Regions from separate parts of the Rhodoferax aquaticus genome, predicted to be linked through region 4. Evidence: predicted binding sites of a transcription regulator. Region 4 holds the regulator's gene; each other region holds the start of a gene.
The links. The regulator sigma-54, encoded in region 4, starts transcription at its own class of promoters, with help from an activator protein. The targets are predictions, from matches to a motif close to TGGCANGNAANCTGCTTT.
Positions count from the first base shown of each region.

Region 1: EXZ61_RS07530 (circularly permuted type 2 ATP-grasp protein) is a predicted target of sigma-54. The motif match lies at 5,247-5,264, and genes of this name have one in related genera.
Region 2: EXZ61_RS17675 (CmpA/NrtA family ABC transporter substrate-binding protein) is a predicted target of sigma-54. The motif match lies at 5,530-5,547, and genes of this name have one in related genera.
Region 3: EXZ61_RS01095 (pilin) is a predicted target of sigma-54. The motif match lies at 5,736-5,753, and genes of this name have one in related genera.

Region 1 covers NZ_CP036282.1:1,610,500-1,618,555, forward strand. The annotation lists gene EXZ61_RS07515 (hypothetical protein) at 51-488, opposite strand; tRNA gene EXZ61_RS07520 (tRNA-Leu) at 1,048-1,140, shown strand; gene EXZ61_RS07525 (transglutaminase family protein) at 1,422-4,973, opposite strand; gene EXZ61_RS07530 (circularly permuted type 2 ATP-grasp protein) at 5,288-6,802, shown strand; gene EXZ61_RS07535 (alpha-E domain-containing protein) at 6,818-7,774, shown strand; gene EXZ61_RS07540 (MFS transporter) at 7,924-8,056, shown strand, end outside.
Region 2 covers NZ_CP036282.1:3,825,365-3,833,420, forward strand. The annotation lists gene EXZ61_RS17650 (bifunctional 2',3'-cyclic-nucleotide 2'-phosphodiesterase/3'-nucleotidase) at 1-1,397, opposite strand, end outside; gene EXZ61_RS17655 (hypothetical protein) at 1,384-1,569, opposite strand; gene EXZ61_RS17660 (TraB/GumN family protein) at 1,657-2,607, opposite strand; gene EXZ61_RS17665 (ANTAR domain-containing response regulator) at 2,746-3,393, shown strand; gene EXZ61_RS22420 (methyl-accepting chemotaxis protein) at 3,610-5,232, shown strand; gene EXZ61_RS17675 (CmpA/NrtA family ABC transporter substrate-binding protein) at 5,711-6,955, shown strand; gene ntrB (nitrate ABC transporter permease) at 6,965-7,903, shown strand; gene EXZ61_RS17685 (ABC transporter ATP-binding protein) at 7,900-8,056, shown strand, end outside.
Region 3 covers NZ_CP036282.1:228,942-236,997, forward strand. The annotation lists gene EXZ61_RS01075 (FHA domain-containing protein) at 1-96, shown strand, start outside; gene EXZ61_RS01080 (CHASE2 domain-containing protein) at 151-2,391, shown strand; gene EXZ61_RS01085 (MBL fold metallo-hydrolase) at 2,401-3,192, shown strand; gene EXZ61_RS01090 (GspE/PulE family protein) at 3,189-5,609, shown strand; gene EXZ61_RS01095 (pilin) at 5,799-6,329, shown strand; gene EXZ61_RS01100 (M48 family metalloprotease) at 6,696-8,056, shown strand, end outside.
Region 4 covers NZ_CP036282.1:410,693-418,748, reverse strand. The annotation lists gene EXZ61_RS01975 (THUMP domain-containing class I SAM-dependent RNA methyltransferase) at 1-1,253, opposite strand, end outside; gene rpoN (RNA polymerase factor sigma-54) at 1,250-2,848, opposite strand; gene lptB (LPS export ABC transporter ATP-binding protein) at 2,964-3,731, opposite strand; gene lptA (lipopolysaccharide transport periplasmic protein LptA) at 3,728-4,345, opposite strand; gene EXZ61_RS01955 (thiol:disulfide interchange protein DsbA/DsbL) at 4,437-5,090, opposite strand; gene EXZ61_RS01950 (SPOR domain-containing protein) at 5,149-5,793, opposite strand; gene argS (arginine--tRNA ligase) at 5,817-7,526, opposite strand; gene EXZ61_RS01940 (PsiF family protein) at 7,700-8,014, shown strand.

The DNA of each region.
Region 1 (8,056 bases), 1.2 Mb from region 4:
AAGGTTGAGCTCCCGTTTTTTGGCGGTGCTCAAAGTTTAGGCGGTCAGGTTCAGTCCAGCTTGGACTCTACGAAGGGTTTGAAGCCCTTGTAGATGTCAATCTTTTTGCTGGCGCACGACCAGAAATCCCAGTACTCGTAGCAGGTGACATCAAGTGCGATCTTGGAGGTGTTGCCCTTGTCGGGCGTCATGGTGGCACCGACGCTGTGAGTAGCGTACTCGTTGACGCGGAAGGGCCTAATACTTACGTCGTCTGAACTCTGCATCTTCATTCCAGAATTGTTCTGGACGTAGATTTTGGTTAGCTTGAACGCCTTGTCGCACTGGTCTCTGCTGGTGCAGGTGAGGATGGAGTCACGCTCTGCGGTTAAGGCTGACATCTCGAAGTCTTGCCGGGCCTCAAGGTTTGCCGCCCTTGTGCTCGCGCTCTGTGGTGTACCACACCCTGCTAGGGTGGCTAGGGCTAGCGCGGCTAGTAGTGTTTTCACGCGGTTTCCTCCTCTGTTTGTTGTGCTTGCAGTTTAGACGCTTCGTGCTTGGCTTTGCGCACCCGGCGCGCGATAGTTGCAGCGTCAACGGTGGGGTAAACCTGTCAGCAAGTGCACTTGCTACTCAAGCCAAAGCACCCGCCACCCCTGGGTTGTTTCGAGCAACGGAGTTTTTGTCTGGGGAGAACCCGTTGGCCAAAGCAACCAACCCTGTGAGGCTCCTGGGGTGCTTGCCGAGAACATGTGCGGCGTGACAACAAAAACATCTGTAGCGAAGGGGGGGATTGACTTCACCAGCCTACTTGCTGTAATCGCTGGTTGGCTCCCCGGTTATACTTACACCTGCGAATTTAGACTTGGATCAAGCAAAGGTGGCAATTCGGGTGGCGTAGTGGTCACTAACCTGCAAAGCCCCTGTTCATGCGTGTTCTGAAGGCGTAATGGGATTGCAAATCCGGTTAGTCCGGTTCGACTCCGGACCGCGCCTCCAGACTTTCTGGACTAAATGCCTCATCAATGCACGTTGACGAGGCATTTTTGTTTGAAAATAGTGCAGCGTGCCCGAGTGGTGAAATAGGTAGACACATCGGACTTAAAATCCGCCGCTTCGTGAATAACGGGCGTACCGGTTCGATTCCGGTCTCGGGCACCAATTAGCACTTTCGGACCATCTCACACCCCCTCATAACCCGCTCTGGCTATAGCTGCAGCGGGTTTTTTGTTGTCTAACGTCATCTTGCCAGGGGGACATGTCTTACCGTCAACCTGACAGCATTTAGATTGGTACAGGTCAAAAGCATCGCAAAGGGGGAGCGCCCAGAAGCAACGCCCCCTTTCGCTGAAAAATATCAACCCATTGGGTCGTCAGATGCAAAAAAACGTTGGCATTCAGCACTTGTCCTTTGTGTACCTTGATCAAAAGTGCGGGGCCATTTAACTTCGGCGAAGGTCTTTCGTAAACGGAAATTCTTTGCTACCCGGCACGTGAATGGTTGCCTCGGGAATCACGAGTTTTCCCGGTGTGTGGCCCATGGCTGCAAAGCGGGATAGCCGACGACTTTCTGCTTCGTAGCCGTTTACGGGGAATGTTTCGTAGTTCAATCCACCGGGGTGAGCCACAAAGTACTGGCATCCACCTAGCGATCGCTTCATCCAAGTGTCCACAATGTCAAAGGTGAGCGGCGTGTGCACTCCGATGGTTGGATGCAGACTACTAGGAGGGTTCCATGCCTTGTAGCGAACTGCTGCAACAAATTCACCTACAGTTCCTGTACTTTGCATGGGCAAGGCCTTGCCATTACAAGTTACCACATAGCGGCTCTCGTTAAGGCCGGTTACTCGAACCTCCATGCGCTCTAGGCTTGAGTCCACATAGCGGGCGGTGCCGCCTGCGCTGCTTTCTTCGCCCATCACATGCCAAGGCTCCAGTGCGCAGCGCAGCGTCATTTCTACGCCCATGCTCTTGACCGAACCCACCATCGGGAAGCGGAACTCGTAGTGCGGGGCGAACCAGCTGGTGTCGAACGCGTAGCCCGCAGCTTGCATGTCGGCGATCACATCATCAAAGTCCATTTTGATGAAGGTGGGCAGCATGTAGCGGTCGTGCAGCTCGGTGCCCCAGCGAGTGACCGGAGCCTTGTAAGGCGCTTTCCAGAATCGGGCGACCAAAGCGCGCAGCAGAAGCTGCTGCACGCTGCTCATGTGGGGGTGCGGCGGCATCTCGAAGGCGCGCAACTCTAGCAAGCCCAAACGGCCCGTGGACGAGTCTGGCGAGTACATCTTGTCGATGGAAAACTCGCTGCGATGGGTGTTGCCCGTCACGTCGATCAGTATGTTGCGCAGCGTGCGGTCCACCAACCACGGCGGCATGCTCTGGCCGTAGAGTTCGCGATTTTTGTAGATCTGCTCAATCGCGATTTCCAGTTCGTAGAGCTGGTCGTTGCGGGCTTCGTCCACGCGCGGTGCCTGACTGGTCGGGCCTACAAACATACCGCTGAACAAGTAACTCAAAGACGGGTGGTTGTGCCAGTACAGCAGCAGGCTGGCCAGTAGCTCAGGTTTTCGCAGGAAGGGGCTGTCTGCCGGCGTGGCACCTCCCATCACAAAGTGGTTACCGCCACCGGTGCCGGTGTGGCGGCCATCGGTCATGAACTTCTCGGCGCTCAGGCGCGACTCGAAGGCCGCGTTGTACAAAAACTCGGTGTTGTAGACCAGTTCTTTCCAGTTGGTGACGGGGTGCACGTTGACCTCGATCACGCCGGGGTCCGGGGTGACTTGCAGCAGCTTTAAGCGTGGGTCGCGGGGAGGTGGGTAGCCTTCTAGCACGAGCTGCATCTTGAGCTCAGTGGCGGTTGCTTCGATGGCGGCCAACAGGTCGAGGTAGTCCTCTAGTCGCTCAAGAGGCGGCATAAACACGTACAAGACCCCTGACTTGGAGCCTTGGGCTTCAGCTTTAGGGCCACTGGCGCGGCGTGGATCGCGTACCTCTACGCACAGTGCGGTGCGGGTGATCCAGTGGGCGGATTCAAATCGAGTGGGCGATTTGGCGAACAGGGCCGGCTCAGGCTGCGTGGCGTGCTGTGCATGGGTGGATATGCTGGTGTCTCCGCTGCCAGGCGTGGCTTGCATCTTACGACCGGCTTCTGGCACGGCCAGATTGCCAGCCAGATAGGGCAAGCCACTAGAGCCCACCGATCCACTGGCTATGGAGGCGCTGCCAGTGCTGCCCGATGCATAGCGTGCAGCAAATGTGGAGTGGAGGGGGAGTTGGCCACGGTCCACCGTGGGATCTCTCTCTACTAGGTAAGGGAAGTCACCTTGGCTCACCCACGGCAGAGAGTCTAGGGGTAAGCGCAGACCCATCGGAGAGTCACCAGGCATGAGGTACATGCGCTCATCACGGAAAAACCATGGGCCAGTCGTCCACCTGGGTCCCGCAAGCTTTGGGTTATTGGTTTGGGTTTTTGCGCCGCGGTCATCGGCCACTTTAAGAGGCAGCACATAGCCCACAACCGAATCCAGCTTTTGTTCAAAGACTCGCCGCAGACGCGCACGTTCCATCTCATCATCAAGCTTGCTGTTGAACGGATCTACATTGACCGGCAAGCGGCGCTCGCGCCACAGGTAGTACCAAGTGTCTTCATAACCAGCCTGCAGATACTTGTCGGTGAGTCCCAGATTGCAGGCTAAGCGAGATACAAAGCGCTGGGCATCTGTGGCTGTGTAGTGCGTCGGTTTGCGCTCATCGGTGAATAACTCTGGGTTGTTCCAGACTTTTTGCTTGTCGGCGCGCCAGTAAATATTAAGTGCCCAACGCGGCAATTGTTCGCCGGGATACCACTTGCCTTGGCCGAAATGCAGAAATCCACCTTGGCCGTATTCGTCACGCAGTTTGTGCACCAGTTCGGTTGCAAAGCCGCGTTTCGTGGGGCCCAAGGCGTCAGTGTTCCACTCAGGCGCATCGCGGTCGTTAACCGCCACAAACGTGGGTTCTCCTCCCATTGTTAGGCGCACATCACCCGCTAGGAGCTCGGAGTCCACGTGGTCGCCCAAGTGCATGACCGCAGCCCACTGCTCAGGGGTGTAAGGCTTGGTGACACGAGGAGACTCGTATAAACGCGTGACCTGCATGTGGTGTTGGAACTTCACTTCGCTCTCATCCACGCCACCTTCAATTGGCGCTGCTCCCGAGGGCTGCGGCGTGCAGGCCAATGGGATATGCCCCTCACCTGCCAAGAGACCGCTCGTAGCATCAAGGCCAATCCAGCCTGCGCCGGGCAAGTAAACCTCGCACCAAGCATGCAGGTCTGTGAAGTCCACTTCCGTGCCGCTAGGACCGTCGAGAGACTTCACATCGGGGGCGAGCTGAATCAAATAGCCCGATACAAAGCGCGCAGCAAGTCCGCAGTGCCTCAGCAATTGGACCAGCAGCCATGCAGAGTCACGGCATGAACCCGACCCTAGCGTCAGCGTCTCTTCCGGAGTTTGGACGCCCGGCTCCATGCGAATGGTGTAGTCCACAGACTGGTGAACCATGGTGTTGAGGTCCACCAAAAAGATCACGCTACGGCGTTTCGTTCGGTCAATCTTGTCCAAATACGCCTGCAGCAGGGGCGTCATAGGGTCCGCTGCCAAGTACGGCAGAAGCTCTTGTTTGAGCTCAGCCGCGTAGGTAAATGGGAACTCTTCGGCCTCGGGTTCAAGGAAGAAGTCGAACGGGTTGTACACGGCCATTTCGACGACTAAGTCGACGGTGACCTTGAACTCCTTTGTTTTTTCCGGAAAGACTAGCCGTGCTTGGTAGTTGGCAAATGGATCTTGTTGCCAATTCACAAAGTGGGTAGCTGGCTCGACTTTGAGGGAGTACGAGATGATTTTGCTGCGGCAATGGGGCGCTGGGCGCAGACGGATCACTTGGGGACCGAGATTGACTAAACGGTCGTAGGAGTAATGGGTGACGTGGTTCAGTGCTGCGTGGATGGACATGGGGCCGGTCTCGTTAAATCTCACACTGGAAAGGCGTTACCACAATTGCAGTAACGGCTACATAGTAGCAACAGGGCTTGTGCATGGCTCAAAGCAAGTCCTGCGCCAAACAGGGCTGGGTCTGCTGCAAGTCAGTATGCATCGTATTGGTGACAATGCGCGGTCATGGTGCCAAGGGTATACGCGGATGTAGCCCCAAAATGTGGCGTATCCCTAGGTAAAACGCTTAGGTGGCTTCACATTACCAAGCGCCATCGTGGTGCATGATATCGGTGGCCCAAAGCTTGCATAGAACGTGTTGAAAGAGGTCTTTTATGCGGAAATTCGATGAGATGTACACCCAGCTTCCCTACGAGTTTTTTACTCATGGCAAGCAAATACGCGAGCACTACAAGATCTATGACGAATGGCTAGCGCGCCAACCCGGCGACATGATGGCCAAACGTCGAGAAGAAGCGGAAATGATCTTCCGACGTGTGGGCATAACTTTTGCCGTATACGGCGAGAAGGACGAAGACGGAGCAGGCACTGAGCGCCTAATTCCGTTTGACCTGATCCCTCGCATCATTCCTGCCCATGAGTGGGGCAGCATGGAGCAAGGTTTGGTGCAGCGCGTCACTGCACTGAATCGGTTCATTTACGACATTTACCACGACCAAGAGATTCTCAAAGCGGGCATCGTGCCGCGCGAGCAGATTGAAAACAACGCGCAGTTTCGCCCCGAGATGATGGGCGTAGAGGTGCCCAACCGGATCTACTCGCAAATTTCGGGGATCGACATCGTGCGTGCGCCAGATGCCAATGGCAAAGGCGAGTACTACGTGCTAGAAGACAATTTGCGGGTGCCCAGTGGCGTGAGCTACATGCTGGAAGACCGCAAGATGATGATGCGTTTGTTCCCTGATTTGTTCAGCGCGCACCGTGTGGCCCCCATCGCCCACTACCCAGATTTGTTGTTAGAAACCCTGCGCGCTAGCAGTCCGGCCACGACCGCTGAGCCCACCGTCGTTGTATTGACGCCAGGCATGTACAACAGCGCCTATTTTGAGCACGCGTTCTTGGCGCAGCAAATGGGCGTTGAGCTGGTGGAGGGGCAAGACCTGATTGTGAAAGACAACTTTGTCTACATGCGCACGACCCGTGGTCCGCGCCGTGTAGACGTGATCTACCGCCGCGTAGATGACGACTTTTTGGACCCCACTGTCTTTAGGCCAACATCCACGCTGGGCTGCGCGGGGCTGATAAGTGCGTACCGCGCCGGAAACGTCACCATTTGCAATGCAGTCGGTACCGGTATTGCAGATGACAAGTCTATCTATCCCTACGTGCCGAAAATGATCGAGTTTTACTTGGGTGAAAAGCCCATTTTGAACAATGTGCCGACTTACATGTGCCGCAACAAGGACGACTTGGCGTACACCTTGGCCAACTTGAAAGACTTGGTCGTCAAAGAGGTGCATGGAGCAGGCGGCTACGGCATGTTGGTGGGTCCAGCGTCGACCCAGGCAGAGATTGAAGACTTCCGCAAGGCCTTGTTGGCTAACCCCAGTGGCTATATAGCGCAACCCACGCTCAGTCTGTCCAGTTGTCCCACCTTTGTGGAGAGCGGCATAGCGCCGCGCCACATTGACCTGCGGCCTTATGTGCTGTCTGGCAAGACAGTGCAAATGGTGCCTGGCGGCCTCACACGCGTTGCGCTGAAGGACGGCTCCTTGGTGGTCAACAGCAGCCAAGGCGGTGGCACCAAGGACACTTGGATCCTAGAAGAAGATGAGGTCGCGCCCGGCAGTGCCGCAACCTCCACCCAATCCCAAACGCAGTCAGCTTGAGAGAGGCTCCCAAATATGTTGTCAAGAACCGCTGACCATCTGTTCTGGATGTCCCGCTACACAGAGCGCGCGGAAAACACCGCGCGTATGTTGGATGTCAACTACCAAACTTCGCTGTTGCCGCAATCAGAAGCGGTTGCGCAACTGGGCTGGCAAGGCCTGCTGTCTATCAGTGAGTTGCTCTATAGCTACAAAGAGCGGCACGGCGAGATCCAAGCCCGTGAAGTCATGGACTTCATGGTCAAAGATGAGAGCAATCCATCGAGCATCATGTCTTGCCTGAGTGCGGCCCGTGAGAATGCGCGTGCCGTGCGCGGCGCACTGACCACCGAAGTGTGGGAGACGCAAAACACCACGTGGCTCGAAGTCAAGCGCATGATCAAGTCGGGTCAGTTTGAGCAAGACCCCGCCCAATTCTTTGAATGGGTGAAGTTCCGCTCCCACCTGTCGCGTGGAGTGACGGTGGGCACCATGCTGATCGACGAAGCTTTGCACTTCATGCGCATGGGAACCTTTTTAGAGCGTGCGGACAACACAGCGCGTTTGGTGGATGTGAAGTTTCATGCGGTACAAAGCGACTTCTTTGGCGCGGCGAGCGAGAAAGACCAAGAGTACGACTTCTACCACTGGAGCGCCATTTTGCGCAGCGTGTCGGGTTTTGAGGTGTACCGCAAGGTCTATCGCGACGTCATCAAACCGGAGCGCGTGGCTGAATTGTTGATTCTGCGTCCGGACATGCCTCGCTCCTTGCATGCTTGCATGAATGAAGTGCTGGCCAATTTGGAGCTGCTGGGGACCGACCCGCGCAGCGAAACCCTGCGCCGTGCTGGCAAGCTGCGCGCTGAGTTGGAGTATGGCCGCATTGACGAAATTTTGGCGACAGGTCTGCATGCCTACCTGTCTCAGTTTTTGGATCGCGTCAATGACATCGGTGCCCACATCGGCCGTGAGTTTTTGGTGCCGTTGAACTGATTATTGTTTGCCACGAGCTGCCCCACCGTGGCGGTGGGCTTGCACGTGTTGGGGAGGGTGGGCGCAGCTTGTCTGCTTGCGCCAAGATATTGACCGGTTGGCGCGTGTCTGCACAGAGCGGTAGCCCAGCCTGCTGCTAAGCTTTGGCCATGTCGCATGCCCATGAGTCAACCGCAACATCCTTGTTGCACAACAGACCCTTTATCCGTTTTTGGTGCGCCCGGCTCTTAGGCGTTACAGCGACCCAAATGCTGATGGTTGCCATTGCGTGGCACATGTACG
Region 2 (8,056 bases), 1.3 Mb from region 4:
TTAATCTCTGCACCGGTCAGCAGCATGGCCTTAAGGGTGTTGGGGTAGATGTACAGGTCGGCCACGTGCTTGATGGCCAAGGGCCCCGCGGGAATGTCGGTGTAGTAGCCCCAGCCTTGGCGTCCGCCCGATTTAAAAGGCGCAGCTGCCGAAAGCACAGGGTACTTTTCGTACTCGGTACCCTGCATAGCACGTTTGACGTAGGCAATTTGCGCGTTGGACACGATTTGCACGGAGGAATCATCGCCCACCTGCGCGAAGTAGCTGTAAATGGGTGCGCTGCTAAAGGCCACCTTGCCACGCACGTACTCCAAGGTTTGTGCGTGCTCTGCACCAACGGCTTTTTCGACCATGGGGTCGATCTCGGCCACGGACTTCTTGGCCACACGGTCAAAGATGGGGCGTATGGTGGAGCGGCTGTCCACCACTTTCCACGCGCCGCTGCTGTTGTCCAGTGTGAAGTCCACCACGCCCAAATGGTCACCCCAGCGACCTGGCATGACAGCAGCAACCCCGTTGATCGTGCCACGCTCGATGTCCACTTTGGGGTAGGTGGCAAACGCCTTGCTCGGGAACTCGGCATGCGCATGGCCGAACAAAATGGCGTCGATACTTGGCACCTCGGCCAAGCGCGACACCGAGTTTTCCGCAAACTGCCCTACCTCACCTTTTTCAAACCCGGAATGCGGAATGGCGATCACCAGTTGTGCGCCCTTGGCTCGCATTTCAGGCACATACTTTTTCGCCATATCAGCCATATCCAGGGTGACGACCTGACCTTCTAAGTTGGCCTTGTCCCACTGCATGATTTGGGGTGGCACAAAGCCAATCACGCCGACCTTGAGGTTGTGACTGGCACCTTGGGAGTCTTTGAAGGTGCGGTCCAACAGCACATAAGGTGTGAAAGCATGCGTTGGGTTGGCGCTGTCCTTGGCGGTGTTATCCAAAAACACATTGGAATTGACGTAAGGGAAGTTGGCGCCCTGCAAGGAGCGGCGCAAAAACGCCAGGCCGTAATTGAATTCGTGGTTGCCAATGTTGGCGGCGTCATAGCCCATCTGGTTCATCACCTTGTAGGCGGGGTGAACTTGCCCCTCTTTGAGTGGGTGCACTTTGGCCACCAAGTCTCCCAAGGGGTTACCTTGCAACAAGTCTCCGTTGTCAAACAGCATACTGTTGGTCGCCTCGCCCCGCGCAGCCTTGATCAGGCTAACCGTGCGTGCCAAACCGTATTGGTCGGTCGCTTTGTCTTGGTAGTAGTCGTAGCTCAACAGGTTCATGTGCACATCAGTCGTCTCTAAGATGCGCAGTTTGAGTTCAGCCGCGTTGGCCCCGGCACCCAATGACCCCGCAATTAGCAGGGCCATCAAGGCGGCATTCCATCTAAATTTTTGCATTGCATTGGCTCCAAAACTTCATCATAGCCACCGCCACGTCTTCCATTTTGATGCGCAGCAAGTAGGCATGCTTTCGTGTCGCCTTGTTGACAGGCTGCGCCGCTTGGCCCAAGACAAAGGCATCCAAAGGCCCGGCGCTTGCGCTACCACCTACTGCCCCACCGTGAAGCATGATCCGTCTACCGATGAGAATGCGGCCTTAGTCTCAGCCAAGCACTCGCACGGAGTTACCACACGCTGGACTCTAAGGCCTGCTCCATTAGTACAAGCGCTGTACCGTGTAGCCCTGCTTCGCCAGTAGGGTGGGTAAGCCGGTGGGGCCTGCCAAATGTAAGGCGCCCACCGCCAACAACACCTTGGTCCCCGCAGCATGCAGCGCATCCAATCGTTGGGCCATGACAGGGTTGCGGTCATCCACCAAGCGTTTCATAGCTGCTTTCTCTGAAGCCGTTTTGATACAGGCACACCAGGCGGCGTAATTTTCCAGGGTAGCCAAGTCATGGTTTGCCCAGGCTTGCATCAGCTTGATCAACATACTGCGGGTTTTGCCGCTCTCCAAGTCGCGCAAGGCCGAGGCCACGTCAGCATTGCGTTGTGCAAGGGGCGCCTTGTCATCGCGCAATGCCTCCAGCTGCTCGTCAACGGTTTCCAAAGACACGATGGGTCGCTGGGCAGCGTTCGCCATCAGTGCCATTTGCAAGTCAATGCCATAGGTGGGCTCCAAGCCCTGGTCCCGCGCTACCATGCTCGCCAGAGTGGCTAGCTGCATCTCGGGGCGATAGCGCACCAAAGCCTCTCGTGCTATACAAAGCCGGTCCGCCACCGCCTGCATGCGCGCGTTCAAAGCGGCTGGCAAAGGTGGCGCAGTCTTCGCGCTCATCTTCTGCTCCAGGGTGCTCGCAGTCTCTGGCTCTAAGGGATTTATTTCTAGTGCAAGCACATCCGCTTCATGCCACGCCTGCCCCAAAACAGGTCCAGGAAACGCCCAGTCCCACGCAGCCACGTGCGCGGTCCCATAGACATAAGAACTGTGCCCACCTTTGCTTACCCGCCACAAAAACCCGCGGTCTCGGACATTGGCCTGGGCCGTCGCGATGTGCTCGGTGCTAGGCGCCTGAGGCTGCGCAGTGCATTCGGCCAAGGCTTGCCCAGCCCAAAGACCCAGCACCAAAACCACCACGCGGCCCAGGCCATAAGTTTTGTAATTCACATGTACCCCGTTTCCATCGTCTGTAGCATGGCACGCGGCCCTGCGCCCTAGCTTGCGCCCATCACCGGTTAGCAAGTGCTCAGTGTAAGGGGCCCCAAGCACCCTTATGGTGCGAAACTTGCTTGCATGCCGTTCACCATGACCGAAGCACTGCGAATTGTTGTCATCACTGCGGAACTGGATGTTGAGGATCCGGGCGACAGCCATGCCCTTGAGCAGGCGGAGCGCTCGCGCAGCTTGCGTATTGGTTTGCTTGAAAATGGGTTCAACTTGGTGGCCTCCCTGCCGCCCGACGTTTTTTTGACCGAACGTTTGGCCCAGTTGCAGCCCGACTTGATCATTGTCGACGCGGAAAGCGAAGCGAGAGATGCACTGGAACATGTTGTCATGGCCACGCGTGATGCGCGCCGCCCCATCGTCATGTTTACCAATGACCATGACGCAGACAATGCCCGCGCTGCAGTGGCTGCGGGTGTGTCGGCCTACATCGTCGCGGGGCTTCAAGCCGAACGCATACGGCCGATTCTGGATGTCGCGCTGGCCCGCTTCCAACACGAACAAGCGCTGCGCCAAGAGCTGGCAGACACACGCGACGAACTCAATGCACTGAGCGCCACCTTGCAAGACCGCAAGGTGATTGACCGGGCCAAAGCATTGCTGATGCAGCGTCAGCAGCTCAGCGAGGACGCGGCGTACGCCAAGCTGCGCAAAACCGCCATGGACAAAAACCTGAAGATCGTGGAAGTGGCCCAGCGCATACTGGACGTGGCCGAGCTGTGGTCCTGATCAGAGCAGCGTGTCAGTCAGTGGCGTCAAAGGTTCCCTGAGACTGGCAAGCGTTGATGGAAGGCGGCTGGAATCTGCTGAGCACAGCGCCCGATAAGCCCCTCAAATATTCCGCCCAAGCACAGTGAATCCCCCTAAACTGGAGGCGTCGAGAGCACTTGAAGAATAGTGGGTCCGTGCAAGCCCTATGAAAAAACCCTTCCGAAAGCCCAGCGTATGGTCAAGAACCTGAGTATCAAAGCCCGTTTGTCTTTGGCATTTGCAGCTGTCGTTGGATTGTTTGCAATTACTTTGGTGGTGGTGGCCTCGTACCTCGCCAGCCTCGCGAGCGACGTTAAAACTATCCACGGGGACACCCTCAAATTTGTTCTGATCGTAGGGGATATGAACTTAGCCCGTTCTGATGTCCAACAGTTTTTGACCGATGTATCGGCCACGCATGACCCCGACGGGTACAAAGACGCCGACGACGCGGCCAAGCGGTTTCGCGCAGGCGTGGCTAGCTTCAAGGCTAAGCTGGAAGCCGAAAGCAAGACGGGGAATCCCCAAGCAAAAGCGGAAGCAGACAAAGACCTCGCTGTCTTGCAAGAAGTGGATGCAAGTTTCACCAAGTTTTACGACATGGGCAAGGTCATGGCCAAAACGTATATGGACCAAGGCATGGAAGCTGGCAACGCAGTCATGAAAGGCGCCAACGGATCTGCTGGGTTTGACGCTGCAAGCGAAGACCTTCAGAAAGTTCTTGACAAGTTCCACGCAGACCAAGTCGAAGAAGCAAACCATATCACCGATCGTGCATTGGGCAAGTCGAATGCCATGATGGCCGTCATGGCGGTTAGCGCCGTCACCGCTGTGCTTCTGGCCGTTGGCTTTGGCAGCTGGGTGGTCAGAAGCATTTTGCGCCAGCTAGGAAGCGAGCCGGAAACTGCCGTGAGCTTGGCACAAAACGTAGGTGCCGGCGATCTCAGCCACGATGTCCGCTTGATGCCCGGCGACGAAAGCAGTCTGTTGTGGCAGCTTAAGTCTATGCAAAGCAATCTGGCCCAGGTTGTACAGCGCGTGCGCAGTAGCTCTGACAATGTAGAAACCACCAGCGTTGAAATTGCTGAAGGCAACCACGAGCTGGCCCGCCGCACAGAAAGCCAGGCCAACACCTTGGTTCAAACGGCGAACTCCATGAAAGAACTGTCACAAGCCGTGGAGCAAAACGCCCATAGCGCAAAAAAAGCGAACCGCCTGGCGTTAGCAGCTACGGACGTGGCTTCGCAAGGCGGCATGGTGGTGGGGCAAGTGGTCGACACGATGAAGGGCATCAATGACGCATCTAAAAAAATTGCCGACATCATCAGCGTCATTGACGGGATAGCCTTTCAAACCAACATCTTGGCCCTCAACGCAGCAGTAGAGGCCGCCCGAGCGGGGGAGCAAGGGCGTGGCTTTGCGGTGGTCGCGAGTGAGGTCAGGTCATTGGCTGGGCGCTCGGCTCAAGCGGCCCGCGAAATCAAGTCGCTGATTAGCACCAGCGTTGAACGCGTAGAACAAGGCACGACCTTGGTCGATCAGGCCGGTGCCACCATGACGCAGGTTGTCAGCAGCATCAAAGAAGTCACCGAGATCATGGGCCGCATCAGTGCGGCCAGCATGGAGCAGTCGCGCGGAGTGGCTGAGGTGGGTATGGCTGTGATTGATATGGAGCACACCACCCAGCAGAACGCCGCCCTCGTAGAAGAAATGGACGCTGCTGCCGCCACACTGCGCGAGCAAGCTACGGCTTTGGTGAACACGGTCAAAGAATTTAAACTGGGTGACAGCCACGCCCGCACCCACAGCAGCAGCTGAGATCATTTAGCGCCCTGTGCGCAACGGCAAGCCCGAATCGGCCTTGGTTGCAGAGGGACTATGGCGCACCAAAATCTGCCACGCCGATGAGCCACACGCGCCATAGAAAGGCAAGCTTGGGGCAAGCGAATCAGCGCCCCACCCTTTTTGGTGCAGGCACCATGAACGTACCGCCGGTTCAAGCAACGAAATTTAATGAACCAATAGCTCCGTAGCGCTTATCCGCAAAGCGCCGCATGCTCCGCTTTTTATAGCGCCAGCAGTATTTAGAACACACACACTGTCAGGTTTCATTCATGGCACATACCTTGCTTAACACCTCACAAGACCTTCTTTAGGTCATGCAAACGCCCCGTCCAACGGCGGGCTGGGTGAATGCAAAAGGACAAAGGCGTCCCCACGGGTTTGATTGCGCACTGCGCGTCGAACCCCGTGTGGACGCCTTTTTTGTTTTGTGTTTTAACTTTGGAGTGTTGTCATGACAGACCTTTTGAAAGCCAAACTCAGCCGCCGCGCAGTGCTACAAACTGCAACCGTAGGCGCGGTTGGTATCAGTCCGGCGCTGCGGGCCGTCGTCTACGCAGGCGGTTCCGATGCGCCCGAGAAAACCGAAGTCAAGATCGGCTTCATTCCTTTGACCGATTGCGCCAGCGTGGTGATGGCCTCGGTGCTCGGTTTCGACAAAAAGTACGGCGTCACGATTGTGCCTAGCAAGGAAGCCTCATGGGCCGGTGTGCGTGACAAACTGGTCAGCGGCGAACTGGACTTTGCCCACGTGCTCTATGGCTTGGTCTACGGTGTGCACTTAGGCATTGGTGGGCCCAAGAAAGACATGGCCGTGTTGGCGACCCTGAACAACAACGGCCAGGCTATTACCTTGTCCAAAAAGCTAGCCGACAAAGGCGCTGTCGATGGCGCCAGCCTGGCCAAGCTGATGGCCGCAGAAAAGCGTGAATACACCTTTGCGCAGACCTTCCCCACGGGAACCCATGCCATGTGGCTTTACTACTGGATGGCTGCCAATGGCATCCACCCACTGCAGGACGCCAAGGTCATCACCGTGCCCCCACCGCAAATGGTGGCCAATATGCGGGTCGGCAATATGGACGGCTACTGCGTGGGCGAGCCCTGGAACCACCGCGCCATCATTGATGGCATCGGCATCACCGCCACCACCACCCAAGACATTTGGAAAGACCACCCTGAGAAAGTACTGGGCACCACGGGCGACTTCGTCAAGAAGTACCCCAACACCGCTCGGGCCGTCACAGCTGCCATCTTAGAGGCCGGCAAGTGGATCGACGCCAGCCTGTCCAACAAGAACAAGATGGCCGAAACCATTGCCGATAAGAGCTATGTGAACACCAGCGTGGACGCCATCAACCAGCGCATTCTGGGGCGCTACCAAAACGGTCTGGGCAAGACCTGGGATGACCCGAATTTCATGAAGTTCTACAACGACGGCGCAGTGAACTTCCCTTACCTGTCGGATGGCATGTGGTTCCTGACCCAGCACAAGCGTTGGGGCTTGCTCAAAGACCACCCCGACTACCTGACTGTGGCCAAGCAGATCAACCAGATCGAGATCTACAAGCAGGCTGCCGCCGCTACCAAGACGCCGCTGCCTAAGAGCGATATGCGCAGCAGCAAGCTCATGGACGGCACGGTGTGGGACGGCAAAGACCCCAAGAAATACGCCGACGGTTTCAAGATCAAAGCATAAGGAGTCGACATGGTCAGCGCCGTATTCCACTCACCGATCGCCACAGCCACCGATGGGTCTGCTACAAAAACAGAAGCTGCTGCCGCCCATTCCGCGGTCGCTAGCAGCCCAAAAGACACACAGACTGCTGCACAGACATTGCCGGAGCAGTCTGCCCCCGCTTTCGACTGGAACGGTCTGCTACTCAAGGTATTCCCTCCCTTGGCTGGGCTGGCATTGCTCATCGGCATCTGGGCATTGGTGAGCATTGGCACAGCCAGCTCCATCCCCAGCCCCTTGGAGACATGGAAGCAGGCGGTGGTGATCTTCAGCGATCCGTTCTATAGCAAGGGCCCTAACGACCAGGGCGTGGGCTGGAACGTGCTGTTCTCGCTCAAGCGCGTGGCCTTGGGTTTTGGGCTGGCTGCACTGGTGGGCATTCCAGCCGGGTTCCTGATCGGGCGGTTTGAGTTCTTAAGCCGCATGTTCAACCCGCTCATTAGCCTATTGCGCCCCGTGTCGCCCCTGGCGTGGTTGCCTATCGGGCTCTTGGTGTTCAAGGGCGCGAACCCGGCTGCCATCTGGACCATCTTCATCTGCTCCATCTGGCCCATGGTCATCAACACCGCCGTGGGCGTGCAGCGCGTGCCGCAGGACTACATGAACGTGGCCCGCGTGCTCAACCTGTCCGAGTGGAAAATTTTTACCAAAATCCTCTTCCCTTCGGTGCTGCCTTACATGCTGACTGGTGTGCGCCTCGCAGTGGGCACCGCCTGGCTGGTCATCGTGGCCGCCGAGATGCTGACGGGTGGCGTGGGCATTGGCTTTTGGGTGTGGGACGAGTGGAACAACCTTAACGTCAAGAACATCATCATTGCCATCTTTGTGATCGGCATCGTGGGCCTGCTGCTGGAGTTCGCGCTCATCAAAATCGCCACCGCATTCACGTTCGAAGAGGTGAAGTCATGAGCCTCGTGTCCCCCAACCTCAAGTACATCGAGATCCAAGGCGTGGACCAGACCTTCAAGACCAAGAAAGGCCTGTTCCCAGCGTTGCGCAACATCAACCTCAACGTGGCCAAGGGCGAGTTTGTGGCCCTCATCGGCCACAGCGGCTGCGGCA
Region 3 (8,056 bases), 180 kb from region 4:
TTGAATGGGGCGCCGATCAACCAAACACCTGTTGCGCTCAAGTCAGGTGATGTGATCGAGCTTGCGGGAACCAAGATGCAGTTCATGCTGCTGTAAGCAGCTCTTTGGGCCTGCTTGTTCAAGCACCATGTTTTGCACGGGCAGCGCCCTATGAAGGCCATTTCCAAGCATTGGGCCAGAATTGCGGTCACCTTGCTGCCGTTGTTCTTGGCGCTACTGCACGCTGTGGGCATGTTGCCCATCGGTGTTATTGGGCAGCTAGACAATGCCATCTACGACGCGCGGCTGCGGGCCACCAGTCCTAAGACATTGGACAAACGCATTGTCATTGTTGATATTGACGAAAAAAGCTTAGCTGCAGTTGGGCACTGGCCATGGGGCCGTCATCGCTTGGCAGAGTTGGTGAACCAGTTGTTTGAGCAGCACCACATCGCCCTGCTAGGGTTTGACGTGGTGTTTGCCGAAGAGGACGACAGCTCCGGGCTGAAAACCCTCAAGGCGCTTGCAGACCATGAACTCAAAGCCTCTCCCGAGTTCGCCCGGGCCTTGGAAAAGATAGAGCCCACCTTAGATTTTGACGCCGCGTTCGCTAAGGCCCTGGCTTCAAGGCCCATTGTGTTGGGCTACTACCTTAACCAAGGCAAAGCTTCAGGCGTGCTGCCGGCACCTGCGCTGCCCTTGGAGGCACTGCAAGGGCGCAAACTGCCTTCAACGCAATGGCGTGGCTACGGCTCCAACATTGCAGCATTGGCCGCTGCTGCCCCACGTGCGGGGCATTTCAACACCCTGCCTGACGCAGATGGGCTGGTTCGCTCCTTGCCCATGTTGGCCGAGGTCCAGGGCCAAAACTACGAGTCATTGTCCTTGGCCATGTTCCGGTACTTGGCCGGATCACCAGACCTAAGGCCGGGCTTCACCTCGGACCGTTTCTTCTCACGCACCTACCAGACGGTGGACCGCTTGCTGTTGCAAGTGGGTGAAAAATCGCTTGCGGTACCTGTGGATGAGCGCCTTTCCTCACTGGTGCCGTACCGAGGCCCAGGTGGCCCAACGGGAAACTCGTTTCAGTACGTGTCGGCGGTGGATGTGCTAGAAAACCGCGTCCCTGCTGACACTTTGCGGGACAAGATTGTCTTGTTAGGCACAACGGCACCGGGTTTGCTGGACCTGCGGGCCACCCCTGTCGGGGAAGCCTATCCGGGGGTGGAGGTGCACGCCAACGCTATTTCTGGGTTCTTAGATGGCAAGATATTGGTCAAGCCTGACTACGCTTTGGGCTATGAAGTGGTGGTGTTGCTCTTATCGGGGTTGATCCTGGCTTTTGGCCTGCCATTGCTCGCGGCCCCTATGGCCGTTGGGCTCAGTGTTGCTGTGTTGGCAGGCCTTACCGCGCTGAATTTTTGGCTTTATACCCAGTTCGGTTTGGTGTTGCCGCTGGCTTCGAGCTTGTGTATGGCCTTTACTGCTTTTGCGTTGAACATGAGTTACGGCTACTTTGTGGAAAGCCGGGCCAAGCGTGATTTGGCCAACCTTTTTGGAACTTATGTGCCGCCCGAGCTCGTCGACGAAATGCTGAAAGAGCCCGAGAGTTACAGCATGCAGGCCACCAATCGGGAACTGACGGTCATGTTTTGCGACATGCGCGGGTTCACGAAGATGTCGGAAAGCATGCCCCCTACCGAACTTCAAGCCCTGCTCACGGGCGTTTTTGGCAAGCTGACCGACATCATTCGCAGTAACCTTGGCACGATCGACAAATACATGGGCGACTGCGTCATGGCATTTTGGGGGGCGCCTGTGGAGTCTTCGCAGCATGCCCAGTTGGCCGTGAAGGCCGCTTTGGAAATGGCGCAGGCAGTCCACACCATCAATGCCGAGCACCGCGCACGGGGCTTACCCGAAATCGGCATCGGAATCGGCTTGAACACCGGAGTCATGTGCGTGGGCGATATGGGCTCCCATATCCGCAAGAGCTACACCGTCATTGGGGATGCAGTGAATCTGGCATCGCGTCTAGAAGGCCTGTCCAAGGTCTACGCAACCGACATTGTGGCCAGCGAGTCCACACGCAAGCAGGCCGGCGCAATGCTATGGCAAGAGTTAGACAAAGTTCGCGTCAAGGGCAAAGACCAAGCGGTTGCTATCTTTAGGCCCATGCAGGGGACCATCGAGGGGAGCTTCACTACCCAAGACGCGCTCAAGCTGTGGGGGCAGTTTCTCAAGGCCTACCGTGCGCAGCAATGGGACCAAGCGGATGTTGCTTTGTTGAACTTGCAAAGACAAGACGCTACCAATGCCTTGTATCGTTTGTATGTGGAGCGGGTGGCCACCTTGCGCCTGTTGCCGTTTGACCCGCATTGGGACGGTGCGACCAACTTCGAAACCAAATAAGACCAAACTATGAAGATACGCGTGTTGGGGTGTTCCGGTGCCATAGCCAAAGACTGCCGAACCACGTCGTTCTTGGTCGGGGATGATGTCTTGGTGGATGCTGGCACGGGTGTGGGAGATCTCACTTTGGAGCAAATGCGCCGCATTGACCATGTGCTGCTCACGCATTCGCACTTGGACCATGTCGCAGCCTTGCCTCTGATGGTGGATGCCACTGCGTCGCAACGCCAACAGCCCGTGACCATCCACGCCTTGGCTGGCACCATCGCCGCCTTGAAAGCCCATATCTTTAACAACGTCATATGGCCTGACTTCAGCGCAATTCCCTCGGTCGCCGCACCGTTTATACGCTTTAGCGAGATCACTATTGGGCAAACGCTGCAACTGGGTGCTACAACTATTGAAGTGCTCCCCGCCGTACACACGGTGCCTGCAGCAGGGTTTGCCATCAGCCAAGGGCAAGGGTACTGGGTGTTCACCGGTGATACAGAAAAGAACCCTGCGCTTTGGCAGCGCCTCAATCAGCTCGATGTGTCCATGCTGGTCATCGAAACAGCGTTTAGCAACCGTGAAAGCAAACTGGCCGAAGACAGCCTGCATCTCTCGCCACGCGCCTTAGCGCAAGAGTTGGACTGCATTGCACCAGGCAAGCAGTTCCCCATCTACATCACCCATACCAAGCCGGCTGAAACCGAGCAAATCATGAACGAAATTCAGCGGTTTGACCAAACCCAGCCCATGGGCGCGCATGTGAGCCACGATATTCGCTGGTTGCGTGCTGGCCAGGAGTTCGAACTATGAGCGACACCAAAACCGCAGCCGTGGCAGCCAAGGCAGCGGAACTCGCGTTTTACGAGTCGCAAAAGTTGCCCTCCAAAAAACGCGGCGTCACCTTTGAGGCCTTGTTTTATAGGCAACTGCACCATGTCACCGCCCGTATCCACGACACGGAAAACATCGAGCAAATCATGCTCGAAACCAGTAAAGACATTTGCAAACTGCTCAATGCCGACCGGCTCACGCTTTACGCGGTGAGCCCTGATGGGGCGTCCATCGTCTCCAAGGTAAAAACCGGCCTTAACACCACCAGCGACCTCAAGCTCCCGATTACCCCCCAAAGCATTGCAGGCTACGCAGCCTTCAGCCGCGCACCGTTGAACTTAGCTGATGTGTACGACGATGCAGCGCTCAAGCAAATTCATCCTTCGCTCAGTTTCTTAAAGCTGGTGGATACGCGCTCAGGCTACCGTACCCGACAAATGCTGGTAGCCCCCATCTTGGACGGAGACAGGCTGCATGGCGTACTGCAGGTCATCAACAGCAAAAGCGATGAGCCCTTTGGAGACCTAGAGGTCGATGGTGTCACTGAACTGTGCAAAACCCTGGCAACCGCCATGCGCCAGCGCGCAGCGCGAGCGGAAGAGGGGGCGCGTAAAAAAGCGACCAAGTTTGATGGCTTGGTAGCCGAAGGCATTCTGACCGACGCCGAACTGGGCCAGTGCATTCAAGACGCGCGCAACGAGGGCACCCATGTAGAGCACCTGCTGATGGCGCAGTACAAAATCAAGCCACAACAAATTGGGCCATCACTCTCCAAGTTCTTTGGCGTGCCGTACGAGCCTTTTGTCTCTAGCCGCATCCGTTCCGAAACACTGCACGGTGCGCTTAAGCGAGAGTTCATTGACGAACAAGGTTGGGTGCCCTTGGAGGAGTCGCCTGCGGGGCTGGTCATCATGTGCGTGGACCCAGAAGCCGTGCGTGGCTCACGCGTGGTGCCGCAGGTGTTCCCGCGAATCACCAAATTTGCCTACCGAGTCACCACGCAAACCGAGTTTCAAGAAACCTTAGCCCAGTTGTTTGGTGGCGCAGCAGACAGCAGCACCATTGACCAACTGTTGGCCGACATGGACGGCGGCCCTATTGATGATGGGTCTAACGACGACTCCTTAGAGTCTGCCGCGGCCGACAATGAGCTCGTCAAGTTTGTGAACAAGGTGATCATTGATGCCTATAACCAAAAGGTGTCTGACATCCACATCGAGCCCATGCCGGGTAAGTTCAAGACTGGCATCCGCTTTCGCATTGACGGCACCTTGGTCCCGTATGTGGAAGTGCCGGCCCACTTTAGGCAGGCCATGGTCACACGCCTCAAGATCATGTGCGACCTAGACATCTCAGAGCGCCGCAAGCCGCAAGACGGAAAAATCAAGTTCAAAAAGTACGGTCCCTTGGACATTGAGCTGCGGGTTGCCACCATTCCTTCGGCAGGCGGAGTTGAAGATGTGGTCATGCGTATCTTGGCGGCGGGCGAGCCCATACCGCTGGACAAGCTAGGCCTCACGCCCCACAACAAAGAGCGTGTCATTCGCACCATCGAAAAACCCTATGGTTTGTTCTACGTGTGCGGCCCCACGGGCTCTGGCAAAACCACCACGCTGCACTCAATCCTCAAACACCTTAACACGCCAGACACCAAAATCTGGACCGCCGAAGACCCGGTAGAAATCACGCAAAAAGGCCTGCGCCAAGTTCAAATCAACCGCAAAGCGGGCATTGACTTCGCCTTGGTCATGCGGGCGTTTTTGCGTGCCGACCCCGACATCATCATGGTGGGTGAGTCGCGCGACAAAGAAACCGTGGCCATGGGCGTGGAGGCCTCGCTTACCGGCCACTTGGTGTTTTCCACCCTGCATACCAACTCGGCACCAGAGTCCATCACACGCTTGCTAGACATGGGCATGGACCCGTTTAACTTTGCCGACGCCCTCTTGGGCATCTTGGCCCAGCGCTTGGCCAAAAAGCTCTGTGACTGCAAGCAAGCCTATGTGCCCGACGCCGAAGAACTTACGCTATTCGCGGCGGAGTACGCCGAAGAACTCCGCCACAGCGTCGCCTGGAAGCGCGACCACGTTGGCGAAGCGCAAAAGCTCATGGCAAGCTGGCAGACCAGCTACGGCCAAGAAGGCAAACTGCACTTCTACCGCGCCGTAGGCTGCGCCAAATGCAACCAAACTGGTTACAAAGGCCGCATAGGCTTGCATGAGTTGCTGATTGCGGACGATGGCATCAAACGCTTGATCCAAGAACGCGCCCGGGTGGCAGAGCTATTTGCTGCCTCAGTAGAAGGCGGCATGCGCACCCTCAAGATGGACGGCATGGAAAAAGTCATGATGGGTTTGACCGACATCAAAATGGTTCGGCAGGTGTGCATCAAGTAAGGTGCAAGCCCTTGGGGTGACAAAAGTGTCAGGTTGCTGAAGTGACTCTGCCAATTTAAGGCACGCAAAAGCGATATTTGCAGGCCATTTGGCTGACTTATGGGCGGTATCGGGGCTGAATAAAGCTGGCACGAATGCTGCTGATTAGTTGGGTCAGTCTTTCTTTCTATCCATCTCAAGGAGTTTCAAATGAAGCGTTCTATGCAAAAGGGTTTTACCCTGATCGAATTGATGATCGTGGTTGCGATCATCGGTATCTTGGCCGCCGTGGCATTGCCTGCGTATCAAGATTACACCTCACGCGCACAAGCGACTGAAGGCGTGAGCTTGTTGGCGGGTTTGAAGATTCCAACCTCTGAAGCTTTGTCCAACAATGCCTTGGCTCAAGCTTGCAGCACTGATAAGTCTGTGGCAGAAGTTGCTGAAGTTAAGGATGGTAACGGCGTTGTCACTACAGCTTACGTGGCCCCAAAAATCGCTGGAGCCCTGGCAGTTGAAAATAATGTCGTATTGTCGGGTAAATACGTGGAGAAAATTGAAGCTTCTGTTGTTGGAACAACTTGCGCATTGACAGCAACATTCCGCGCCACAGGCGTAGCCGATAAGCTGACGGGTAAAAAAATTCGCTTTACCTATGACCCAGCTAACGGTAGCTGGATTTGCACTACCAATGTCAACGCATCTATTCGTCCTAAGACCTGCAGCGAAGGCGCAGTCTAATTGAATTTCAACGATCAATTAAAGCCACGAATGGCTTTGATTTGAGGTTAAAAAAGGACGTGTGCATCACGTCCTTTTTTTTGGCCAAAAAATTGGGAATGCGGCCGCTACCATCTAGCAAAGGGGACAACTTCCCTTGCAGAGCTGCGAGGCTGGTACTCCTGATATGACGTGTTCCACGTGTGCAGTAAATTACCCCATGGCTTGGGTGGCATCAGAGGCACTGTAAAGGGTCGATCGGCGTACATGGTTCATAGCTGCAAATTAGGAATGAAAGTGCTGTTACCCCATACTAGACGAGCACATGCTGCTCTGTTTTTCATAGTGGTAGTGTTGTTGTTTGGCGCAGCAGCGCAATCGCAGCCGATGCCCCATCAGAGTATGGGCAGCGCCAATGTTGTCCTCCCCAACCTAGGCGACACCAGCTCAATGTCGCCCGCCGCCGAACGAAAACTAGGCGACCGCATTGCCCGGGAGCTGTACCGCGACCCCGATTACATTGATGACCCCGTCATCATGGAGTTTGTCCAAGCCATCTGGCAGCCGCTTCTTAGTGCCGCGCGGCAGCGGGGCGAACTGCCGCCGGAGTTGGACGAAGCGTACGCTTGGGAAATTTTGCTAGGGCGTGACCGCAGGGTCAATGCGTTTGCGCTGCCAGGGGCTTATATGGGCCTGCACTTGGGCTTAGTGGGTGTGGTGAGCAGTCGCGACGAATTGGCCTCGGTCATGGCGCACGAGTTGAGCCATGTCACGCAACGCCACATCTCCCGCATGATGTCTCGCCAAGCGGGGCAAGCACCGTGGGTCATGGGGGCCATGATTTTGGGCTTGCTGGCGGCCAGCAAAGACCCGCGCTCTGCCAATGCGCTGATCGTCGGTGGCCAGGCCGCCGGTGCGCAAACGCAGCTCAACTTCTCACGGGACATGGAGCGCGAGGCGGATCGGGTGGGCTACAGCGTGCTTACCCAGGCGGGCTTTGCGCCGCAGGGGTTTGTGGGCATGTTTGAAAAGCTGCAACAAGCGTCTCGCTTGAATGATGCGGGTGATTTTCCTTATTTGCGCAGTCACCCTGTAACGACTGAGCGAATCTCTGATATGCAACTGCGCTTGCCGGATGGGGCCGCAAGCTTGGCAACTAGAGCCGCCCCTACCGACCTTGCCCAGGCCATGGTGTCAGCCAGAGCACGGGTTGTGTCGAACACAGAGATCGACGCGTTGCGCGCCTGGGAGCCGCTGACTGACCGCAGCGTGCTCAACAAACAAAGTGCCTACCAGCAAAGTGCAAGTTTGTACGGCGCGAGCTTGGCTGCGATCAAGCTGCGCGACTACGCTGCAGCGCAGAAGCACTTGGCGCTGTTGAGCGAACTCACGCGCGCTGACCTTAGCGCTGCGCGACTGGTCAGGCTACTGGCCGCTGAGTTGGCCTTGGCCCAAGGGCAAGGCGCTAAGGCGCTGGTGGTTCTCAATGCAGTGCCCACCGGTGGGGGCGTCAGTGCGAACCAAGCGCATCAGCGAGGGCGGGCTGAAATGCTGCTGATTGCCCAAGCCCAGTTGCAAACGGGAGGCACCACCGGACTGGCGGAGCCCCTCCAACAGTGGCTTGCCGAACACCCCCGCGATGCATGGGTGTGGCAGGTGCTCTCAAGTGTCTACTCTGCCCAAGGTCGCGCCGTGGCTGCAGTGCGGGCGCAGGCTGAGTCCAACGTGGCGCAACTCGATTACGCAGG
Region 4 (8,056 bases):
TCCTGCGCAGGTTTGTCTTTGCCCACGCGGCCAGCCACCATGTCAAAGCGAAACAGGCGGCACTCCAGTGGGCCATTCCACATGGGCACGCGGCGCGATTCTTTGAGACGCATTTTTCCGGGCAGCTTGAGGTCAGGCGTGAGCACCCAAGCGCTCCAGCCTGCGTAGTGCTTCTTCCAGTGGCTGGCCAGTTGGCTAAAGAACTCGCCACCGTCTTCGGTGTGCGCCAACTCCCGCGCGCCAAAACGGGCTTGCTCGCCCTCCCCGGCTACACCGCCAATGCCAATGCGCTCGCCGTAGGGTGGGTTCATCACCATCACGCCGCCGCCTTCTATAGGAGGCATACGTTGCAAGGCATCGCCACCGCGAAACTCAATCACATCGCCCACACCTGCGCGCTCTGCGTTGCGCTGGGCAAAGTCCACCATACGGTGGGACACATCACTGCCGTAGATCAGGGTCGTTTGTCCAGGCTCGGGCTTGACCACATTGGCAGCAGCCTCTTGTTTGAGGGCAGCCCATGCTTGGGGCTGAAAAGGCACGTACTTCTCGAACGCAAAGCGCCGCAAGCTGCCAGCCGCAATATTGCAGGCGATTTGCGCTGCCTCAATGGCCACGGTGCCGCTGCCGCAGCAGGGGTCGTACAAGGGCAGCAGGTCCTCTTCTCCAGAGGCCCAGCCGCTGGCGGCAATCATGGCGGCTGCCAAGGTTTCTTTCAATGGCGCATCGCCTTTGTCTTCGCGCCAGCCGCGCTTGAACAAGGGTTCGCCCGAGGTGTCGATGTACAGCGAGCACGCATCCGTGGTCAGGTGGGCAAAAATGCGCACATCGGGCCACTGGGTGTCCACATCGGGGCGCACGCCATTGGCTTTTTCGCGAAACCGGTCGCACACCGCGTCTTTGACCTTCAAGGCCGCAAAGTTCAAGGACGTGAGAGGGCTGTGTTGGGCCGTCACTTCCACCTTGATGCTTTGACGGGGTGTGAACCAGCGCTCCCACGGTACTTCGCAAGCCGCGCGATAGAGGTCTTGTTCGTTGCGGTACTCGGTGTACGACAAGAGCACCAGCACACGCTGCGCCAAGCGGCTGTACAGATTGAGCAGCATGGCATGGGCAAACGAAGTGCGCACCGCCACGCCACCGCGCTGCTTGGTAATGCACCCCGGTGGCAAACCTGTGATTTGCAGAATCTCAGGCGCCAGATAGTCTTCTACGCCGGCGGCGCAGGGTAAAAAGAGTTGGAGTTGGTTCACAGGGCTTTCCTTAGCGAAGCGGGGGCAATTTTGAGCCCTTCGCGGTATTTGGCAACCGTACGGCGGGCACATTCAATGCCCTGCTCTTTGAGCATGTCGGAGATTTGGTTGTCGGACAGCGGTTTGAGATTGCTCTCCGCACTGATGAATTGTTTGATCAAGGCCCGCACTGCCGTACTGGACGCGTTACCCCCCGACTCGGTGCCCAGACCTGAGCCAAAGAAGTATTTCAGCTCAAAGGTACCAAAGGGCGTAGCCATGTACTTGGCCGTGGTGACCCGGCTGATGGTGGACTCGTGCAAGCCCAGCTCATCCGCAATTTCACGCAACACCAAGGGGCGCATGGCCAGTTCACCATGCACAAAAAAACTACTTTGCCGCTCGACGATGGCCGTGCTCACCCGCAGAATCGTGTCAAAGCGCTGCTGGATATTCTTGATGAACCAGCGGGCTTCTTGCAAGCGCTGTTGCAGCGCAGCGTGGCTGGCAGTGTCTTTGCCGCCACGGTGGTTGCGCAGCACATTGGCATAAATATCATGGACTCGTAAGCGCGGCATCACCTCTGGGTTAAGCAGTACCCGAAACTTGGTATTCACTACACCAGGCCGCTTGCTCACAGGAACGACCAGCACATCGGGCACCACAATGTTGCGCTGCACGTCCACAAAACGCCGCCCCGGCTTGGGTTCCAAGCGCGCGATCAGTGCAATGGCTTCGCGCACTTGCGCATCGGTGGCATCGCACAGCTGCACCAAGCGCTTGATGTCACGGCGAGCCAGCAAATCCATGGGCTGGGAGCACATCCGCACGGCCACCGCCAGCAAGGCGCTGCGCTCATCGCTCAGATCCTCATCCGCCTGCAGGGCTTTGAGCTGCAAGCGCAAACACTCGCCCAAATTGCGTGCGCCTACCCCTACGGGCTCTAGGCTATGCAACAAGTGCAGGGCGACCGTGAAGTGGTGAACCAAATCATCGAGCTGATCCAAGTCGCCGCCGCACAAGCCACGCGCAAGGTCCTCCAGTGGCTCATCCAAATAGCCGTCGTCGTTGAGCGACTCAATCAAAAACCGCAGGGCGGCTGTGTCGGTGGGGCTCAGGCGCAAGCGCAGCGCTTGGCGGTGCAAATGGGCTTGTAAAGACTCTTGGGTGCGCGCCAACTCCGTGGCGTCAAAGTCACCATCATCACCAAGGTTGTTGGTACTGGCCTTGGCTTCACCACCCCATTCGCCGTCGTCCGGCGCCATGTCGGTGGTGCCATCGCCCTCCCAACTCACGCCATCATCGGCAGACAGCGGGGTGGCTTCATCGTCATTGGTGGCCTCAGCGCTCGTGGTACTTGCGTAGTCAGCTATAGAAGTAGGAGCAGTTTCGGCTTCCCGGTCGTCGCGCGTCACCGGCGTATCAGCCTGGGCAATGCCAAAGTCTTCACGCACAGCCTCGTCTTGGGTGAGCTCCAGAAACGGATTTTCATCCAGCATCTGCTCCACTTCTTGGCTTAGCTCCAAGGTAGAGAGCTGCAAGAGGCGAATAGATTGCTGCAGTTGCGGCGTCAGCGCTAGGTGTTGCGAGACGCGTAGGGAAAGCCCTTGCTTCATCTCACAACCACCCTGCGGACGTTAAAAGGGCTGCACGGGGCATGGGGCCAAACTAAGCGAGAGAAGGCGCTTCGCGGGCCAAGGCCTAGGAAGCGTTTGCGCACACTTGCCATGGTCACATCTTGAAGTTTTCGCCGAGGTAGACACGGCGCACATCTGCGTTGTCCACGATCTCGGTAGGAGTGCCTTGCGCCAGCACGCGGCCGTCACTGATGATGTACGCGTGGTCACAAATACCCAGTGTTTCACGCACGTTGTGGTCCGTAATCAGAACGCCAATGCCGCGACCCTTCAAGAAATTGATGATGCGCTGAATCTCTATCACCGCAATCGGGTCAATACCGGCAAATGGCTCATCCAGCAAGATAAACCGTGGTCGGGTGGCCAAGGCGCGTGCAATTTCAACACGCCGCCGCTCACCGCCGGACAAGGCCAAAGAAGGACTTTCGCGCAAATGCTCGACGCGCAGGTCTTGCAACAAAGCCGTCAGGCGCGATTCAATTTCACCGCCGCTCAGTGCCTTGCCGTCGGCGTCTTTTTGCAATTCCAGCACGGCGCGCACGTTGTCTTCCACGTTGAGCTTGCGAAAAATAGATTGCTCTTGCGGCAAATACCCCAAGCCCAGGCGTGCGCGGCGGTGAATGGGCATGTGCTCAATGGACTGGCCATCAATGGTGATGTCGCCCGCACTGGCTCGCAAGAGCCCCACAATCATGTAAAACGAGGTGGTCTTACCTGCGCCATTTGGGCCCAATAAGCCCACCACTTCGCCGGTACGCACTGCCAGTGACACGTCTTTAACGACTTGTCGTTTGCCGTAAGACTTTTGCAGGTGGTGCGCTTCTAGACTACTCACCGGGGCAACTTCTGAATGCGCACTCACTTGGCCGGTGCTCCTAAGGTCGTGGTCGCGCGCAGTGCTGGCGCTGCAGCCCCTGTACCGGGTGCCACCGCATCGGGTTTAGGTGTCAACATGGCTCGCACGCGGCCCCCAGTGGGTGCACCAGCAACGCCTTTGCTATGGTTGCCATCCACCGTAAACATATCAGTCAGGTTTTCGTAGACGATGACGCCACCAGTGATCTCGTCTGCCAATACAGCCCCACGCAAGCGCCGTAGTACCGCCTTTTTGGTGAACTTGACGGTGTCTGCCTTGCCATCGTAGTCAATGGTTTCGCCCTCACCCTCAATGAACTCTTCAAGACCTTCACGCTTTTGGCGAAAAAATGCCAAGGCGTCAGGCGCGGCGATCACGCGGCCAAATTGGTACCCATCGGGGTCTTGGCGCACCTCCACTTGGTGGCCACGAATTTGGATAGTGCCTTTGGTCAACACCACGCGCCCTGTAAAGATGCTCACCTGTTTGAGGTCGTCGTAGCGCAATGCGTCGGCCTCGATGTTCATAGGTTTGTCTCGGTCTGCCTTTTCGGCAAACACCGGGCTGGTCACCAAGGCAATCGCCAAGGACCACATTACATAGAAACAGGGATTTTTCATAAAGGCACGGAACTTGCTAAAACGCATGGGGCATTGTACCCAGCGACGGCCCAAGTCCGCGCCTTTTAGAGCGCGAAAACCTATGAAGCGCTTAAGCGCCGGCGCGAATACCGGCCACCAAAGCGTCGACCACTTGCAAGGCGCGCTCCATGCTGCGCGCGATAGATCCGTCCGTGTAGTAACGCCCTGCAACGCCCAAGGCGGGCACACCTTCTACCTTGTAGGCATTTTGCAGCTTGGATGCCTTTTGGGCTTTGGTAACGACCGTGAAGGAGTTGTACTGCTCCACAAACTTGGCCTTGTCTACGCCTTGCTGGGCCACCCACGCGGTGATGCCTTCGCCTTTTGACAAATCCAGGCGCTGCGCGTGGATCGCCTGAAACACTTTGGCGTGCAGCTTGTCCAACAGGCCCATAGCCTCCAGCGTGTAGTAGAGACGTTGTTGGGGCACAAAATCGTCGCGAAACGCGACGGGAGCCCGCCGGAATGCAACGTCTTTGGGCAGCTTTTTGACCCACGCTTCCAAGGTGGGCTCGAACGCGTTGCAGTGCGGGCAGTTGTACCAAAAGAACTCGACCACTTCAATCTTGCCTGCGGGTGCGTCCACCGCCGCGCGGATATCTAGAACTTGGTAATCCGTGCCGGCCTCAGGCTTTTTAAACTGGGCATGGGCTGCAGGTGCCACCCACAGGCCCGAAGCGGCGACTGCACCAGCAGCGACTTGCGTAAATTCACGACGTTTCATGTAAGAGATCTCCATAAGCTTGGAATGTGACCACAAAGGGTCGCAATAGTTCCGGGGTTTAGCGCTGCACGCGCACCAACGAAGTGTCTAGGCCGGCTTTGTCCAACTTTTCTTTGGAACGCTCGGCCTCATCCTTTTTTTCGAACGGGCCAACGCGCACCCTGAACACCGTGCGCCCGGATTGCTCACGCTCTGACACCTTGGTCTCAATGCCGCTCAGCGAGAGTTTGGCCCGGTGCGCTTCTGCATCTTCGGAGGTTTTAAACGCGCCAACTTGGACAAAGTAGCTCACCCCTTCACCATCGGCGGTGGCCATTTTGGCCTTGGCCAAATCACCCAAGGGATCCGCGGAAGGCGCTTTGGCATCCGCCTTGGCATCGGGCTTTGCCGCTGCCTTAGGTTCAGCCTTCGGATCGGGCTTGGCTTCGGCTTTAGCGTCCGCAGGCTTGGCGTTGGGGTCGGCAGCAGGCTCTGGCGCAGGTGCGGGCTTGACCGGGTTCTTGCCATACAGCGGCGAGTTCGGGTCCCAGTCTTTGTTTTTCTGGGCTTCAGCAACGTCTTGCTCGGCGGAGCGGCTTTGGCTCTTGTTCAGAAAAGGCACGGGCACTTTGGTCACATAGACCGCCACCGCCAAGGCAACACCCAAACCAAAGACGACTCCGATGACGAAGCCCAAGAAGGTACCGCCGCGCTGATTTTTCATGCCCTGCCTTTTCATTGAAAACCTTACATTTTTTGCGGAGCGCTTACGCCCAGCACCGCCAAGCCGTTGCGCAGCACTTGGGCGGTGGCCGCCACCAAGGCCAAACGCGCCTGCTTGACTTGCACGTCATCCACCAAGATGCGCTCAGCATCGTAATAGCTGTGGTAGCTAGCCGCGAGTTCACGCAGGTAAAAAGTCACATCATGCGGCGCAAAACCTGAAGCCGCAGCGCTGAGCATCTCGGGGTACTTGGCCAAGAGCAGCATCAGGGCCATGGCCTGCGGGCTTTGCAGCGCAGACAGGTCCACCCCAGACAAACTTGCCGCATTGCCGCCATCTTGTTCCTGCCACGCGGCAAGCACCGAGCAGATGCGCGCATGCGCGTACTGCACGTAGTACACCGGGTTGTCGTTGTTCTTTTGAACGGCCAAGTCCACGTCGAAGGTGTACTCGGTGTCGGGTTTGCGGCTCAACAGGAAGAAGCGCACCGCATCTTGGCTGGTCCACTCGATCAGGTCACGCAGGGTCACATAGCTGCCCGCGCGCTTGCTGATCTTGACCTCTTCACCACCACGCACCACGCGCACCATGGTGTGCAGCACGTAGTCGGGGTAGCCTTGGGGAATGCCGACATCCGCAGCTTGCAAGCCAGCGCGCACACGGGCAATCGTGCCATGGTGGTCGGTGCCCTGGATGTTCACTACCTTGGTAAAGCCACGCTCCCACTTGGCGATGTGGTAGGCCACGTCGGGCACAAAGTAGGTGTAGCTACCGTCCTTCTTGCGCATCACGCGGTCTTTGTCGTCACCGTAGTCGGTGCTCTTGAGCCACAGCGCGCCATCTTGCTCGTAGGTCTTGCCATTGCCCACGAGCTTGCCCACAGCGGCTTCCACACGGCCGCTGGTGTACAGGCTGGACTCGAGGTAGTACTGGTCAAAGTGCAGGTTGAAAGCCTGCAAGTCTTTGTCTTGCTCGTTGCGCAAGTAGGCCACCGCAAACTGGCGGATGTTGTCGTAATCATCCACATCGCCATTGGCGGTGAATTCACGGTCATCTGCCTTGATGGAGGCTTGGGCTTTGAAGGCATCGGCAATGTCCTGGATGTATTCGCCGTTGTAAAACGCCTTACTCTCGGGGTTATCTGGGTCGGTGGGCCAGCAGGTGTCACCCGGCTTGAAGCCCTTAGCGCGCAACTGCGTGCTCTTGGTGAGGGTGTCAATTTGCACGCCTGCGTCGTTGTAATAAAACTCGCGGTGCACGCTGTAGCCCTGCGTGGCAAACAAGTTGCAGATCGCATCGCCCAGTGCCGCCTGGCGGCCATGGCCTACATGCAGGGGGCCAGTGGGGTTGGCGGAGACAAACTCCACCAGCATGCGTTGGTTCAGCGCGGCTTGTTGACCAAAACTGTCGGCAGCGGCGAGCACTTCGCGCACGACTTGCTGCTTGGCCGCGGGCTTGAGTTTGATGTTGATGAAACCGGGGCCGGCAATCTCCAGCGCGTCTACCCATTGGCTAAACGCGGGGGTTTCGCGCAGCGCATTGCACAGGTTTTCGGCCAATTGGCGGGGATTGAGTTTGAGCGGCTTGGCCAATTGCATGGCCGCCGTGGTCGCGAAATCACCATGGGCTGCCACTTTGGGCGATTCAAAGGCCGCTTTAGCGCCTGCGCCGGGTGACAGAGTGTCCAAGGCATGCGCCAAGGTTTCGAGCAGTTCAATTTTTACAGACAACATGCGGCTATTTTACGAGCAGGCCCCAAGGTCACACGCCGCTACACCCTTTGCGCATGTGCATGGGACACTCCGCATTGAAATGTCACAGCTTATATGCTGCAATTTGCAGGGTATTCTTCTCCTCCATGGCACTCTCGCCATGCTCCCAGATTTCAACTTTGTTAGGACATTTGATGAAAAAACTGCTCACCTTGGTCATTTTGGGTCTTTCTTTGTGCGTGGGCGCTGCGCACGCTGCCGATGACAAAGGCAAGACACCCCAGCAAAACAAGATGGTGACTTGCAACAAAGCCGCTGCTGACAAAAAGGGCGACGAACGCAAGGCCTTTATGAAAGAGTGCCTGAGCGCCAAGCCTGCCGCCGCCGAAGCGCCAGCCGCTGAGCCCACTACACAGCAAAACAAAATGAAAACCTGCAACGCGTCAGCCAAAGACCTCAAGGGCGACGAGCGCAAGAAACACATGAAAGAGTGCTTGTCAGCCAAGTAATCCCGCCTACGCGGCTGCCACAAACCCTGTGGCTGACGTAAA